4 regions of the Novosphingobium sp. BL-52-GroH genome follow, and region 3 is predicted to be linked to each of the others. Evidence: riboswitches for the same ligand, from Rfam matches in the RefSeq annotation. Region 3 holds a riboswitch; each other region holds the start of a gene.
What was found. Region 3 has a riboswitch for cobalamin ahead of ACFFDA_RS01795 (cobalamin biosynthesis protein CobG). Riboswitches for the same ligand answer to the same signal wherever they lie in the genome.
Positions count from the first base shown of each region.

Region 1: it holds a riboswitch for cobalamin, as region 3 does, so the genes downstream of both, ACFFDA_RS22880 (DUF1636 domain-containing protein) here and ACFFDA_RS01795 (cobalamin biosynthesis protein CobG) in region 3, are expected to answer to the same signal.
Region 2: it holds a riboswitch for cobalamin, as region 3 does, so the genes downstream of both, cobW (cobalamin biosynthesis protein CobW) here and ACFFDA_RS01795 (cobalamin biosynthesis protein CobG) in region 3, are expected to answer to the same signal.
Region 4: it holds a riboswitch for cobalamin, as region 3 does, so the genes downstream of both, ACFFDA_RS18430 (TonB-dependent receptor plug domain-containing protein) here and ACFFDA_RS01795 (cobalamin biosynthesis protein CobG) in region 3, are expected to answer to the same signal.

Region 1 is NZ_CP171152.1:2,121,180-2,124,956, forward strand. It holds gene ACFFDA_RS22870 (histidine phosphatase family protein) at 1-44, opposite strand, end outside; gene cobT (nicotinate-nucleotide--dimethylbenzimidazole phosphoribosyltransferase) at 41-1,057, opposite strand; gene ACFFDA_RS22880 (DUF1636 domain-containing protein) at 1,054-1,461, opposite strand; cobalamin riboswitch at 1,645-1,836, opposite strand; gene ACFFDA_RS22885 (cobyrinate a,c-diamide synthase) at 1,908-3,218, shown strand; gene mdoH (glucans biosynthesis glucosyltransferase MdoH) at 3,228-3,777, opposite strand, start outside.
Region 2 is NZ_CP171149.1:1,022,162-1,025,938, reverse strand. It holds gene ACFFDA_RS04415 (TonB-dependent receptor plug domain-containing protein) at 1-116, shown strand, start outside; gene ACFFDA_RS04410 (PepSY domain-containing protein) at 206-1,696, shown strand; cobalamin riboswitch at 1,776-2,021, shown strand; gene cobW (cobalamin biosynthesis protein CobW) at 2,222-3,271, shown strand; gene cobN (cobaltochelatase subunit CobN) at 3,411-3,777, shown strand, end outside.
Region 3 is NZ_CP171149.1:402,595-406,371, forward strand. It holds gene cobI (precorrin-2 C(20)-methyltransferase) at 1-628, opposite strand, end outside; gene ACFFDA_RS01790 (precorrin-8X methylmutase) at 625-1,254, opposite strand; gene ACFFDA_RS01795 (cobalamin biosynthesis protein CobG) at 1,254-2,336, opposite strand; cobalamin riboswitch at 2,603-2,842, opposite strand; gene ACFFDA_RS01800 (ParD-like family protein) at 3,004-3,210, shown strand; gene map (type I methionyl aminopeptidase) at 3,212-3,777, shown strand, end outside.
Region 4 is NZ_CP171152.1:1,232,667-1,236,443, reverse strand. It holds gene ACFFDA_RS18435 (cell wall hydrolase) at 1-782, opposite strand, end outside; cobalamin riboswitch at 1,055-1,260, shown strand; gene ACFFDA_RS18430 (TonB-dependent receptor plug domain-containing protein) at 1,364-3,244, shown strand; gene ACFFDA_RS18425 (ABC transporter substrate-binding protein) at 3,241-3,777, shown strand, end outside.

The DNA.
Region 1 (3,777 bases), on a different replicon from region 3:
GCCGGTATGCCATGGCGCATCAGGTGCACGAGAAAACCGTTCATGGCCGGCCGGCTACCGCTGCCTCGTCGAAAGTCGCCATCTCGTCGTGGGCGGCGAGCGCCGCGCGTACGATCGGCACGGCGAGCGCTGCCCCGGTCCCTTCGCCAAGGCGCAGGCCAAGGCGCAGCAGCGGTTCGAGCCCGAAGGCTTCGAGCAGCCGCGCGTGACCGGCTTCGGCGGAGCAGTGCGCGGCGAGGCAGTGGCCGGTCAGGCGCGGGTTGTCGCGGACCAGCGGGGCGATCGCGGCGGAGGCGATAAAGCCGTCGAGCAGCACCGGCACGCGCCGGAGCCGGGCGGCAAGGATGGCCCCGGCCATCGCCGCGATCTCGCGCCCGCCCAGCCGGCGCAAGGTCTCGAAGGCATTCAGACAGGCCGGGCCGTGCAGCGCCAGTGCCGCCTCGACCGCTGCCGCCTTGCGCAGCAGCCCCGCCTCGTCGACGCCGGTGCCGCGCCCGATCCAGTCGCCCGGCTCGCCACCCTGCGCCTGTGCGCAGAGGGCAGCGGCGGGGGTGGTGTTGCCGATGCCCATCTCGCCAACGAGCAAAAGCTGGGTATCGTCGAGCAGCGCCGCTGCGCCCTGGTTGAGGGCGTCGAGGCATTCCTCCACGCTCATCGCCGCCTCGCGGGTTATGTCGCCGGTCGGCCGGTCGAGATCGAGCGCGACCACCGAAAGGTTCGCCGCGCAGGCTCGCGTCAGGGCGTTGATCGCGGCGCCGCCGGCCTGGAAATTGGCCACCATCTGGACGGTGACTTCGGGCGGATAGGCGCTTACCCCCCGTGCCGCGACGCCGTGATTGCCGGCGAAGACGACCGCCTGCACCGTGTCCGCACGGGGCCGCCCGGTGCGCTGCCAACCCGCCATGAACACGGCGACGTCCTCGAGCCGCCCGAGCGCGCCAGCCGGCTTGGTCAGCCGCGACTGGCGGTCGAGCGCGGCCGCCCGGCCTGCGGCATCGGCCTCGGGCAGGGCGGCGAGGGCGGCGGCGAAGGCGGCGGGGTCATCGAAACGGATCATGTACAGACGAAGCCTTCCGGCGGGGTGCGGGTGATGAAATGGCCTTTCACGCCCTGCGGCCATTCGCGGAAGGGCACGCGCCCCTCGTCGCTGGCGGCATGGGCGGCGGCATATTGGAGGATCGCGCGGGCCGCCTCGGCGTCGGGCGTGAAATCGCCCAGCACGTAGCCGACCTTGCCCGGTGCGCGGATGTGGACGGTGCAGGAGCGGGCACAGGCGAAGAGGCAGGGCATGGCCTGGATCGCCACGCCCTGCAGCGCCGGATCGGCGGCCTGGACGCTGCGCATCGCGTCTTCCAGCAAGGCGCCGCCGCGCCGGCCCTGCTCGTCCTGGCGGGCTTCGGTGCTGAGACGGCAAGTGTTGCACACGACGACCGATGGTCCGGGCACGACGGGTTCGAGCATCACAGGCAGCTCCTTGTTCCGAAACTGGCGGTGGAAGACAGCGCGACTATGGCGAACAATCGGGGATTCACGGGCACTTCCTTCGGCAGACGACATCGACCTCCTCGGCCCGCAGGCCGCTGAAGTCCGAGTGTCGTCACGCGAGGAATTGCACCCTCGTCCGGCCGGAGCACCCTGTCCGGTCGAAGAACGACTGCGCCGGGCAGGTCTCCTGGCTCGCGGGTCGGTGCCAGTTCGGCCGCCTTCTCAGGACCGTGGGTCCCAATGGCGTAGTGGCCGAATGGCTCGCCGCTTACAGTTGCAGGGGCAGCCCGGGTCTTTCACCCGAGTTCCCTTTTGATCCCCTTGCGGGGAACCTGGCGCGATGCGGCAACTATCTTGCCCGGAGGCGGGGCGCAAGAGGCCGGTGCTTGCGCGGATCGGCGAAGCTCCATAGGCGGCGGTGCATGATCGAGGAAACATCCAGGCACTGTCCTGCGCTGCTGGTCGCCGCGCCCGCCTCCGGCCAAGGCAAGACGCTGGTCACCGCCGCGCTCGCCCGCCGCCACCGTGACGCGGGACGGCGGGTGCGCGTGTTCAAATGCGGCCCCGACTTCCTCGACCCGATGGTCCTGGAAGTGGCCAGCGGGGCGCCGGTGCACCAGCTCGACCTGTTCATGTGCGGCGAGGATCAGTGTCGTGCCCTGCTGCACGAAGCGGCGGCCGAGGCGGACCTGATCCTCGTCGAGGGCGTGATGGGACTGTTCGACGGCGATCCCAGCGCCGCCGACCTGGCGCAGCGCTTCGGCCTGCCGGTGCTGGCGGTGGTCGACGGTTCCTCGATGGCGCAGACGTTCGGGGCGCTCGTCCATGGGCTTGCGACATACCGGCCGGGGCTGGACCTCCATGCGGTGATCGCCAACCGGGTCGGCAGCGAGCGCCATGCGCACCTGCTCGAACAGAGCGTGCCCGCAGCGGTGACCTGGCTCGGCGCGCTCCCGCGCGAGGCGGACGTGGCGCTGCCCGAACGGCATCTCGGGCTGGTGCAGGCGGGCGAAGTCGACGATCTCGATGCGCGGCTGGCGCGGGCTGCGGCGCTGTTGCCCGAGGCGGCATTGCACCTGCCGCCGCCGGTGCCCTTCGCAGCGCCAGTGGACCGCCTGGGCATCGCCCCGGGCCTTGCCGGCAAGCGCATCGCCGTCGCCCGCGACCGGGCTTTCGCGTTCCTCTATCCGGCCAACCTGGCATGGCTGGAACGGGCAGGCGCCGAGCTGGCGTTCTTTTCCCCGTTGCGCGACGCGCAGCTGCCCGACTGCGATGCCCTGTGGCTGCCGGGGGGCTATCCCGAACTGCATCTGGAAGCGCTGGCCGCCAATGCGTCGATGCGCGCCTCGATCCGGGCGCATCACGCCGCCAACCGCCCGATCCTCGCCGAGTGCGGGGGCATGCTCTATGCCTGCACCGCGCTCGACGACGGGCGGGGAACGCGGGCGGAGATGCTGGGACTGATGCCGGGAGAGGCGGTCATGCAGGCACGGCTTGCCCGGCTCGGTATGCAGCAGATGGAGCTGGAAGGCGGGACGCTGCGCGGCCACACGTTCCACTATTCGCGGCTGGAAACGCCCGCCGTGCCTAGCGGCCTAGCCCGCACGCCCGACGGGCGCGAGGGCGAGGCGCTCTATCGGACCGGCTCGCTCACCGCGAGCTACATGCACTTCTACTTTCCTTCGGCGCCGCTGGCTGCGGCAGCGCTTTTCGCGGGGCGGGCCGAGGGCTGAACGCCCCTCTCAGGCTTCGACCAGCGCCTGATCCGTGGTCCGCGGGGTTTCCGGCTCGGGCCCGCTCGAGGCTTCGGTGATGCCGGGCTCGGGGACGCGGAAGAACTTCGCCGCCGCGGCCCGGGCGCCAAGCGTTTCGCTCGACGTCACGCTGATGAGCCAGGGCGAGGCGACGAGGCCGACGATGATCGGCGAGAGCCACAAGGCGGTCATCGGGTCCAGCCAGGCGGTTCCGGCAAGCGCGGCGCCCAGCAGCAGGTGTTCGCGCAAGTCCGGCAGGATCTCGCGCACGGTGATGCGGCGAGCGTCGCGAGCCTGGGTGTTCCAGCCCGCCGAAATGCCCAGCAGCAGGCCGAGCAGCGCCTTGGTCTGAGTGACCATGGTGATCGGTGCGAGCAGCATGCCAAGCACGATCTCGGTCGGCACCGTGCGCAGGATCGCGCCAGCGCCACCGAAGCTGCGCCGGCGGTCGCGGTCGGCCAGCATCCAGATCGTGCCCATCAGCTTGGGGCCGAACAGCAGCACCAGCGTCAGCACCAGCACGCTCGGCGGGGCGAGA
Region 2 (3,777 bases), 620 kb from region 3:
GCTGGTCCTCGGCCGTCACCGACCAGGGTGCGCTCGAGGGCACCAACACGCGCTTCACCTTCTTCAACCGGGGCGTCCCGCGCACGCTGCGGGTGAGCTACGGCGTGAGCTTCTAGCGTCCGGGAAGGCGTCCCCGCGAAAGCGGGGGCGTCGGCCGAAGAAACGCGCCTGCCGTCCCGCAACGCTACCCGACGGAAACCCCATCATGATGAAGCCCGTGCTTTTTCTCCATCGCTGGCTCGGCGTCCTCGTCGGGCTGCTCATGACGATCTGGTGCCTATCCGGGTTCGTGATGATGTACGTGGATTATCCGCGCCTCTCGCCGGCGGAGCAACTCGAGGGCCTGGCCCCCCTTCGAATGCCTGCCGCGCTCGGCCCAGTCGACCTGCCGGCGGACACCTCCCTCGCATCCGCCCGGATCGAGATGATGGCGGGCCGGCCGGTCCTGCGCGTCACCCCGGCGCTGGAGCGGGTCCGCCCCATCGCCCAGATGCGCGCCGCCCCCATTGCCTTCGATCTCGCCACCGGCCGGCCGATCCAAACGATCGCGCCAGCCGACCTGCAGGCCATCGCCCGCTCTTTCGGCCGGGGCCGCGGGATCGAAGGGCGAGCGCCCAGCCTCGCGGAAACGCCGATCGACCAGTGGACGGTCCAGGCCTACCGCCGCAATGCGCCGCTTTACCGTGCCGACTATGCCGACCCCGCCGGAACCCACGCCTACATTTCGGGCCAGTCCGGCGAGGTGGTGCAGCAGACCACGCTGTTCGAACGTTTCTGGGGCTGGCTGGGCGCAGTGCCGCACTGGCTCTACCCCACGATCCTGCGACAGGACGGGGAATTATGGACCCAGGTCGTGATATGGACCTCGCTTGCCGGCTGCTTCCTCGCCGCGACAGGGATGTGGGTGGGCATCGGCCGACTGCGCCGCCGCCGCGACGGCACGATCGGCTCGCCCTATCGCGGAATCTGGTGGTGGCATCACGTCTTCGGCCTGTTCTTCGGCGTGCTGACGCTCACCTGGCTCGCGAGCGGGCTGCTATCGATGAATCCGTGGGGTTTCCTCGACAACAGCGCAGGTCTTGCCGAAAGGAGCAAGCTGACCGGGGAGATGCAGTGGAGCGCCGTGCGCCGGGCCCTGCTCGCTCTGCCCCGTCTCCCTGGGGACACCGTCCGGATCGAAACCGCTCCGCTGGGCGGGGCCGTCCACCTCGTCGCGATCGACGGTGCAGGGCACGCCACGCGCTACGCCGCCGACGGACGCCCAGCCCCGCTCGCGCGGGCCGAACTGCGCGCGGTGCTCACAAGAACCCTCCCGGTAGCCCGGCTGGAGCGACTGACGCACGAGGACGCCTATTACTACGCCCGCCGCTTCCCTGCCCCGCTGCCCGTCTGGCGCGCGCAACTGTCGGATGCCGAACACACGCTGCTCTACCTCGATGCCACCTCGGGGCAGCTAATACGCGCGTTCGACCGCAACGGACGCGGTCATCGCTGGCTACAGGACGGGCTGCACAGCCTCGACCTGCCGGTCCTGCGGCGTCGTCCGCTGTGGGACATCGTCGTCTTGCCCCTCCTCGCCATGGTCACCCTGGTCTGCGCGACGGGGACCTGGATGGGATTGAGCAAGGTCCGGCGCGACGTGCGGCGCCTGCGCCGCAGAATGATCCGGCGCTGGCGTCGGGCAAGCTCTGCCTGAGTGTCTCTGAACCCGAATCTTCCGATTGGCAGGCCGGAGGAATCGCCCTAATGCGGTCCCCGGCAGGCGCTCACGCACCTGTCGAAAAGATCGCGCCGGTGCCTCGATACGAGGCTTAAAACGGGAAGGCGGTGAGGGTGGCGCCAGCCATCCGATTCCGCAGCTGTCCCTGCAACTGTAAGCGGCGAGCGCGATGTACATCGTTTCCCCCAAGCCGGGGGAAGCAGCCACTGGGCCGGACGCTAAGTCATGCGGGGCCTGGGAAGGCCGTGCATCGAGCGAAGACCCGCGAGCCAGGAGACCTGCCGGCGTCTGGTCGCTCATGCCTTGGCCCAGGGGGTGGCCGTGGCACGGTATTTTCCGTCTGAGCGACGACGAGTCATGCGGCCGGGGCCGCATCGGCACGCGTGCCGCGGGCGCTTGTCGCGCCTGCCCGCAGCGCGCGTGCCGACCGTCGTACCGCGCCTCACCGTGCGAAACGACGGCAGGCCCCGCCGTGCCAGTCGCTGCGCGAGGAGAAGACCATTGAGCAAAGTGCCCACCACCGTCATCACCGGCTTCCTCGGAGCGGGCAAGACCACGCTGATCCGCCACCTGCTGCAGAACGCGAAAGGTCGCCGCCTCGCCCTCGTCATCAACGAGTTCGGCGACGTCGGCGTCGACGGCGAACTGGTCAAGGGCTGCAACGACGACGCGTGCCCCGAAGACGACATCGTCGAGCTGGCCAACGGCTGCATCTGCTGCACGGTCGCCGACGACTTCCTGCCGACGATGATGAAGCTGCTCGACCGCCCCAACCCGCCAGAGCACATCATCATCGAGACGTCCGGCCTCGCCCTGCCCAAGCCGCTGGTGAAGGCCTTCCAATGGCCAGACATCCGCACCCGCGCGACGGTCGACGGGGTGGTCGCGCTGATCGACGCGGATGCCGTCGCGGCCGGGCGCTTCGCCACCGACGAAGTCGCGCTGGCTGCAGCCCGCGCGGCCGATCCCAACCTCGACCACGACAGCCCGCTGGAGGAATTGTTCGAGGAGCAACTGGGCTGCGCCGATATGGTCGTGCTCAACAAGACCGACCTCGTCGATGGGGCGACACTAGCCCGCGTCGAGAGGCTGGTGGCGGCAGAAACCCGCCCCGGCGTGAAGATCGTGCGCGCGGACCACGGCGCGGTCGACATCGCCGCGTTGCTCGGCATCACTGCGGCGGCCGAGGACGACCTCGACAGCCGCAAGTCGCATATCGACGGGCTCGAGGACGGCCACGACCACGACGATTTCGACAGCTTCGTCGCGCAGGGCGGCGAGGTCGCCGATCTCGATGCGCTGGTGGCACGGATGGCAGCGCTGATCGCCGAGCATGACGTGCTGCGGATCAAGGGCATGGTCGCAGTGGCGGGCAAGCCGAGCCGGTTGATCGTCCAGGCGGTCGGCCCGCGCATCCAGCATTTCTACGACCGCGCCTGGCTTGCGGGCGAGGCGCGCCGCACGCAACTGGTGGTGATCGGCCAGAAAGGTCTGGACCGCGTGGCCATCGAGGTTGGGCTGGCGGATGTGCTCGGCGTTGTAGCCGCGTGATGTTTTCCCACCGTCCTGGCGAGGCCCTGCGTGCGGCGGCCCGGAACGTCGGCGAGCCCGCCAAGCGGGTGCGGCAATCCAGAGTCGCGTGGCAACGACGGAACTTCGCGCCGCCCCCCTCCGCGCGAGGCATCGCCTGATGCACCTGCTGTCCGCCACTCCGGGGACCATTTCCAATGGCGACGAGGCGATCGACCTCGACCAGCCGCCGGGCGACATCGTCATCCTGACGGTGGCGGACAGCGAACTCGCGTGTTTCGCCAAGGCGGCGGCGCAGCTTCCCGCCGGCGCGCCGAGCGTGCGGCTTGCCAACCTGCTGCAGCTCAAGCACCCCTACTCGATCGACCTATACGTCGAGAAGGTCATCGCCCACGCCCGGTTCGTCTGCGTCGTGCTGCTCGGCGGCAAGAGCTATTGGCCCTACGGCATCGACGAGATCGCAGCCATCGCGCGCGAACGCGGTATCGCCTTCGCCGCCATCGCCGATGGAAGGGAAGCCGACCCGG
Region 3 (3,777 bases):
CCGCGTGCTCGACAAGCCAGGCCTCTCCCTCGCGCCCGGCGGCAGCGACGGCGCGGCGCAGCTTGTCGAGGTTGCGGCCGATCTTCATCACCACCAGCGCGTCGGTGTCGCGGATGCGGCGGGCGAGATCCTCTTCAGGCAGCGTCGCCATGAGCACTGTCAGCACGTCGTCGCCCCAGGTCATCGGCGCGCCACTGGCCGTCCACGCGCCGGACATGCCGGTGATGCCCGGCACCACCCGTAACGGCACCGAGCCCGCCAGCCGCGTGTAAAGGTGCATGAACGAGCCGTAGAAGAACGGATCGCCCTCGCACAGCACCACGACGTCCTCGCCGCCGCCCGCCAGCCCGCCCAAGTGCGCGGTGCAAGCGGCATAGAACTCCGAGAGGCAGGCGTTGTAGCGCGGGTCGGCAAGCGGGATTTCGGTGGTCACCGGGTATTCCATCGGGAACTCGACCACGTCGGCGCGCAACATGCCCTCTACGATACGGCGCGCCTGTCCCGGCCGGCCGGACTTGCGAAAATAGGCGACGTGCCGGGCCTCGCGCACCAGCCGGTCCGCGCGCACGCTCAGCAGGTCCTGCGCGCCAGGGCCCAGGCCCACCCCGTGGATGGTGCCGACAGTCATTCCGAGCGGCTCGCGATGGCATTGATTGCGGCGACCGTGATCGCGCTGCCGCCCATCCGCCCTTCGACGATACAGCAGGGCACCGGCGGCGCCGCCCACAGCGCCGCCTTCGATTCCATCGCGCCGACGAAGCCGACCGGACAGCCGATGATCGCGGCGGGGCGCGGGCAATCCGGGTCCTCCAGCATGTTCAGAAGGTGGAACAGGGCCGTCGGTGCGTTGCCGATACCTACGACCGCCCCTTTGAGGTGCGGGCGCCACAGCTCCAGCGCCGCGGCCGAGCGGGTGTTCGACAGCGTCCGGGCCAGCCCCGGCACGGCGGCGTCCCTCAGCGTGCAGATCACCGCATTGCCGGCCGGCAGCCGCGCGCGGGTGATCCCTTCGGACACCATGTGGGCATCGCACAGGACGGGTGCCCCGCGCGCGAGGGCATTGATGGCGGCCTGTGCGAAGCCGGGCGAGAAGCGGATCGACCCGGCGAGGTCGACGAGGCCGGCAGCATGGATCATGCGGACCGCGATCCGCTCCTCGAGGGTGGAAAATCGGGCCAGGTCGGCTTCGGCGCGGATGGTCGCAAAGGACTGGCGGTAGATCGCGGCACCGTCGGTTTCATAGGCATGTGGCATCATTCGGCTCCGAAACGGGCGAGCAGGTCTTCCGGGTCGAGCCCGGATTCGACGGGGGGATCACCAGCGCGGGCGTCGCGTCCGAGGTCGAAGCGACCCTCGCGTCCGGTCAGCGTGACGGCCGCCGCGCCGCCATGCGCGCACCCCTTGGCGCAGCCCGAGACGTGCAGCCGGCCGCCGACGTGCGGCGCCAGCCGCAACGCAAGGGCACGCGTGGCCACCGTCGCCTGCGGACACAGAGGCAGGCCGGGGCAGGCTTCGGCGCGCATCGCGCAGTGCGACGCATCGTCGACGAAACCCGACATCTCGACGGGCTTTCCCCCTTCGAGCAGCAGCACGCGCCACGGCGTCACCCGCATCGCCGTCGCTTGCGAGCATTCCATCAGCGCAGCCAGCGCCGCAGCGCTGGTGCTGCCGAACGGCACCCCCCGAACCGGCCCGAGGACGTGACGCCCAGGCACGAGCGCCGCTCGAGGTGGTGCCCCCCGCTCGCCCCCCGTCGCCCACGAAGGCAGGTCGGCGCGGTGACGGGCCATGCGGCCCGCCTCCATCCCGCCGGTCGCGACGAACCAGGCGGCAAGCGCCACCAGCGCATCGGCGGCTTCGTCGGGCGGGACGGCGATACCCGTCGCCCGGCCCTGGGCGCGCAGGAGGAGGCCGCCGCTTGCGGCGCGTTCGATCCGGAAATCGGCCGGAACGTCGGCCAGCACCGGCGCGACGCCCGCATCTATCGCGAAACCCGCCTTGGCCGGAAGATCGGGGAGCAGGTGCAGCCGCGCCGCCAGGTCCGTTGCCACCTGCCAGGTCGCGTCGCCTTCGATCCAGTCGGGTGCGACGAGCACGTTGCGCCGCTGCTCGATGGTCGGCTCCGGGTCGACCAGGTCGAGCGCGCAGAGCCCTTCCAGCAAGGCCGCCCAGCCCGTTTCCGCAACGCCGCGGACCTGAAGATTGGCGCGGCTGGTCACGTCGATCATGCCATTGCCGAACCGGTCGGCCAATGTGCACAGCCCCGCGACCTGCCCGCGCGACAGCCGGGCAAGGCGCGGGCGGATGCGCACGATCAGCCCGTCGCCGGCCGCCATCGGGCGCCACGCGGTCGGGCACCAGCCGCGCACGGCAAATCCCTCCGATCCTGATGTACCGCCAGTCGGCCCGGTCGGCGACGCGCGCATATACGATCCCACTCACGCACGGCGACGATGACCGGGGCTTGCCGACGAATGTCGGTCCGTGCGCAACGACGGGCGGGCGTGAATCACGCCCGTCCCTGCACACCGATGCAGCCCCAGCCGCACGGGTTCGTCGCTCACGCGGAGTACCGAGCCTTGGCCTATCCCTGGACCAGGGCAAGAGCGACCGATGCGCCGGCAGGTCTCCTGGCTCGCGGGTCGAAGCTCGATGCGCAGCCTTCCCGGGATCGTGCGCATCGCGCAAGGTCACCCAGTGGCCGACTTCTCCGAAGGAGAAGTCCCGGCATCCCGCTCGCCGCTTACAGTTGCAGGGACAGCCTCGGATCGGGATGACAGCCGCCATCCCGCCGCGTTCCCTTTTAAGCCCCTCTCGAGGCACCCGCGCGATCGTATCGGGGCCTTTTCCGAAACGGAAGCACCCCGATCATCGCCCGCTAGCTTTCGATCGGCCCTGCTGCAAGCTCATCCGTCATCGAGCGCGGGAAACTTTTGCGGGAGAATTGACCGTCACGATACGGAACGTATATGAACCGTATACGCAACGTCTTGCCGAGGTCTTATGGGCATAGTGAAAATCGACGACGAGCTTCACGAGGAGGCCCGCAAGGCCAGCACCGTCATGTGCCGGTCCATCAATGCGCAGGCCGAGTTCTGGATGAAGATCGGGATGCTTGCCGAGGCCAATCCCACCATGTCCTTCAACGATGTCGTCAAGATGCAGTTCGAGGTGGCCAGAGTGCGCGTGGCTGGCGCGATGGCCGCCTGACATGGTCAAGACCCCCGACGAACTGGCGCTCATGCGCACCTCAGGAAAACTGCTCGCATCGGTTTTCGAGATGCTGGACGGGCAGGACCTGGCCGGCCGCTCGACGATGGAGGTCAACGACTTGGTCGAGCGGTTCATCACCGTGGACTTAGCCGCGCGCCCGGCGAGCAAGGGGCAATACGGCTTCAAGTACGTTCTGAACTGCTCGATCAACCATGTCGTCTGCCATGGCGTGCCCGATCCCGCAGAGATCATCCGCGACGGCGACATCATCAATCTCGACATAACCCTGGAGAAGAACGGCTTCATCGCCGATTCCAGCAAGACCTATCTCGTGGGCAATGCCCCGCCGGCGGCGCGGCGGCTGGTGCAGGTGGCCCGGGAGGCGATGTGGAAGGGCATCAGGCAGGTCCGCCCCGGCGCGCAACTTGGCGACATAGGCCATGCGATCGAGCAGCATGCCAAAAAGAATGGCTACTCGGTGGTCCGGGAATATTGCGGACATGGCATCGGCCGGGAGATGCACGAGGAGCCGCAAGTGCTCAACTTCGGCCGCCCAGGGTCGGG
Region 4 (3,777 bases), on a different replicon from region 3:
CCGATCGTGCCCAGGTACTGCAGGCTCGGCGCCCAGTAGGGGCTGACCTGGACCGTGTGATAATGCGTGGCGAGGCCGACCGGCGCATAGACGTAGCCGGCGAGCGCATCGCGCGCGACGGTCTCGGCGCGGTCCCAGAACAGGCGCTGGGGGTGGCGGGCCAGCGCCCCGTCGCAGGTGAACGAGAACTGGCAGCCGGTCGACCGTTCCGACCCTTCGTAGACGACGCCGCACACGGTCTTGGGATAGGCCGGGTGCGCCACGCGGTTGAGCACGACCTGCGCCACCGCGCGCTGCCCGGCGTCGGGCTCGCTCGCGGCCTCGTAATAGATCGCGGCGGTGAGGCACTGCAGTGCGCGGCTGCGGTCGACGCCGGAGTTGTCGATCCTGAGCGCGCGCGCGGTCGGCCCGGTGCCCAGGGTGGGGCCGGACACGGCATCGTCGGCGTCCGAGCGGATGCCTTCGCCCACGCGCAGCGGCGCCGGCGCAGTGTCGAGGTAGTAGAAGGCCGAGCCCGGGAAGCTGGCGCCGGCCTGCTCGAAGGGCATCGGCGAAACCGCGGTCTCGGGCGAGACGGCGTCGGCGATGGCGAAGCGCTCCCACCCGGACGGCTCGGCGAAGGCAGGCAAGGCGACCGCGGCGAGCGCGGTGACGCCGAGCGTCCAGCGGCGGCGCAGCTTGACCGGATGGTGCCGCCCGACCCCGCGCACGCGGCGGGCAAAGCGCCCCGAAAAGTCGCGCGGGCGCTCGAAGGTCTCGGTTTCCCGGAATGCACCCCGCAATCCGGCCCGGAATCCGGCGTCCGCCGTCGTAGCGGCTTCGGGTCCGGAAAGGGGGAGGGATGGGGGCACTCGAATCCTGATCCAAAGGGAGGCGCATGTCTGCACCCCCGGCCTTACCGTCTATTGCGAGTGGCGCATCCTGCCATTCGGCGTCGTCCCGTTGCGGTACAGGGTGGGCGTATAGGCTTAAGCGGTTAAGATTTGGCCCCATCGTCCCGGGCCGCGCCGGGATGGCGGATGCGCAAGCTTGCAAACCGCGCACCCTCGCCCTATCGGCGCGTCACGTCATGGGTGCCCGCAAAGCCGGGCCTAAGAGGGAAGCCGGCCGCGAATCCGGCGCTGTCCCCGCAACTGTGACCGGAGAGTCCGTCTCCACGCGCGCCACTGGCCGGATTTCCTTGCGAGGGATGGGGCTGGGAAGGCGGGGACGGGCGATGATCCGGGAGCCAGGAGACCTGCCCAGACGGTCGTTCCGCAGCCGGACGGGGTGTTCCGGGTGCAGCGAGCCCACGCGCCATGAGGAAGGGCGCAGGTGCCTCCGCCATGAACGGCGAAAACGTTCAAGGTTCGGAGGACATAGAATGAAGTACCTGTTTCTGATCGGCACCGCGCTGGCTGCGAGCACTCCTGCGATGGCGCAGGACGCGCCTTATGCCGATGAAGGCGTGATGCCGACCGCGACGCGGATCGAGCCCCTCGTCGTCACCGCCAACCGCACGCCCACCCCCATCACCCAGGTCGGCCAGTCGATCACCGTGGTCACCCGCGACGAGATCGAACGCACCCAGGCGACCACCGCGACCGACGTGCTGGCGCGCATCCCCGGCATCTCGGTGGTGCAGGCGGGTGGCTTCGGCCAGCCTTCCAGCGTGTTCGTGCGCGGCGCCGAGAACGCGCAGAGCCTCGTGCTGATCGACGGCGTGCGCATCAACGATCCGGGCGACGTCGGCGGCGGCTTCGACTTCGGCGCGCTGACCATCGGCCAGTTCGACCGCGTCGAGGAGGTGCGCGGGTCCTCGGGCGTCCTGTGGGGCAGCCGCGCGATCGGCGGCGTCATCAACTTCATCACCGAGCGCCCGACCGAGCAGTGGACCGCGCGCGCCCAGGCCGAATACGGCTGGCGCGACCGCAAGCAGGCGAGCGTCTCGGCCGCCGGCCTGATCGGTCCGGTCGGGCTGACGCTGGGCGGCAACTGGCTCAAGGGCGACGGCTTCTCCGCCTTCGACGAGCGGCGCGGCGCCACCGAGAAGGACGGCTTCGAGAGCAAGAGCGCCAACGCGCGCGCCGAGGTCGAATTGGCCGAGGGCCTGTCGGTCGATGCCGGCGGCTTCTACACCAAGGCGGACTACGACTACGACAACACCGGCGCCGATGCGCTCAACCTGGGCCGCAAGCGCGATACGCTGGGCTATGCCAACGTGCGCTACACCGGCCTCGACGACCGGCTGTCGGCGCGCGTGGGCTATGGCATCAACGACACCCGCCGCGTGTCGGACGACGCCGAGTACGGCCCCTACATCACCAACGGCCGCACCGAGCGCTTCGAAGGCCAGGTGAGCTTCGCCCCCGTCGAGATGGCCAGCGTCCAGCTTGGCGCCGAGACCGAGAAGCAGAAGTTCGACGACAACTACGGTTCCAGGGATTCGACCTCGCTCGACAGCTACTACGGCAACCTGACGCTGCGCCCGCTGACCGGGCTGACGCTGAACGGCGGCGTGCGCTACGACGACCACGAGGACTTCGGCCACAAGACCACGCTGGCCGCCAACGGCGCCTGGGTGATCGGCGAGGGCATCGACGCGCCCGTACTGCGCGCCAGCTACGGCGAGGGCTTCAAGGCGCCCTCGCTCTACCAGCTCTACCAGACCGGCACCTACTACGCGTTGAAGTCCGAAACCTCGAAGAGCTGGGACGCGGGCATCGAACAGCCCTTCGCGGCCGGAACCGGGCGCTTCACGCTGACCTACTTCGATCGCAAGACGAAGAACCTGATCGACTATACGTCGACCTACGATCCCGAGAGCGGCTTCTTCCTGGGCTACTACTACAACGTCGGGCGGGCGCGGGCGAAGGGCGTGGAACTGGGCATGCAGGTGGCGAACTGGGAAGGCTTCGACCTGAACCTCGCCGCGACCTACCTCGACGCCACCAACGAACTGACCGGCGCGCGCCTCGCCCGCCGGCCGCGTACCAACTTCTACGCCAGCCTCGACAAGGCGTGGGAAGTGGGCCTCAAGCTCGGCGCGGACTTGCGCGTCGGCGGCGGGCGCTACGACAATGCGACGAACACGCAGTACGTGGGCGGGAACGTCGTCGTCGGCCTGCGCGGCGCCTTCGCGGTGACGCCCAACGTCGAAGTCTACGGCCGGGTCGAGAACCTGTTCGACGAGCACTACGAAGTGGTGCGGACATACGGCACGGCCGGCCGCTCGGCCTATGCCGGCGTGCGCGTGAAGATGTGAGCCACGGGTCGGTCCCGGCCGGCGCGGTTCCTCCCCCGGGGGGAGAAGCCGCGCCGGAAGCCCCCGTCGTCCCGGGTTCGCCCCGGACCCGTGGGCAGGGGCCGGCTGACCTCGCGGCCGGGCCCGCCGGCCGCCGTGATCGGTCGCAGGCTGTCGCCTCGGGGCTTCGCCGTCCCGGGTCTGGCCCGCCACGACGGGGGCTCGCGGCGCTGGCGGCGCTGGCGCTCGCCGGCTGCGGCCAGGATGCACCGGTCGCAGATGCGGCCCGGCCGCGGATCGTCTCGCTCAATCCCTGTACCGACGCGGTGCTGGCCGAAGTCGCCGGCCCCGGACAGTTGCTGGCGATCTCGCACTACAGCCGCGATCCGTCGGCAACCTCGATGGACATCGCCAAGGCGCGCCGCTTCGCCACGGTGTCCGGCTCGGTGGAGGAAGTCGCCGCGCTGTCGCCCGACGTCGTGGTGGCCAGCAGCTTCCTTGCCCCCGCGACGGCGCAGGCGCTGCGCGACCTCGGCATCCGCGTGGTGCTGGAG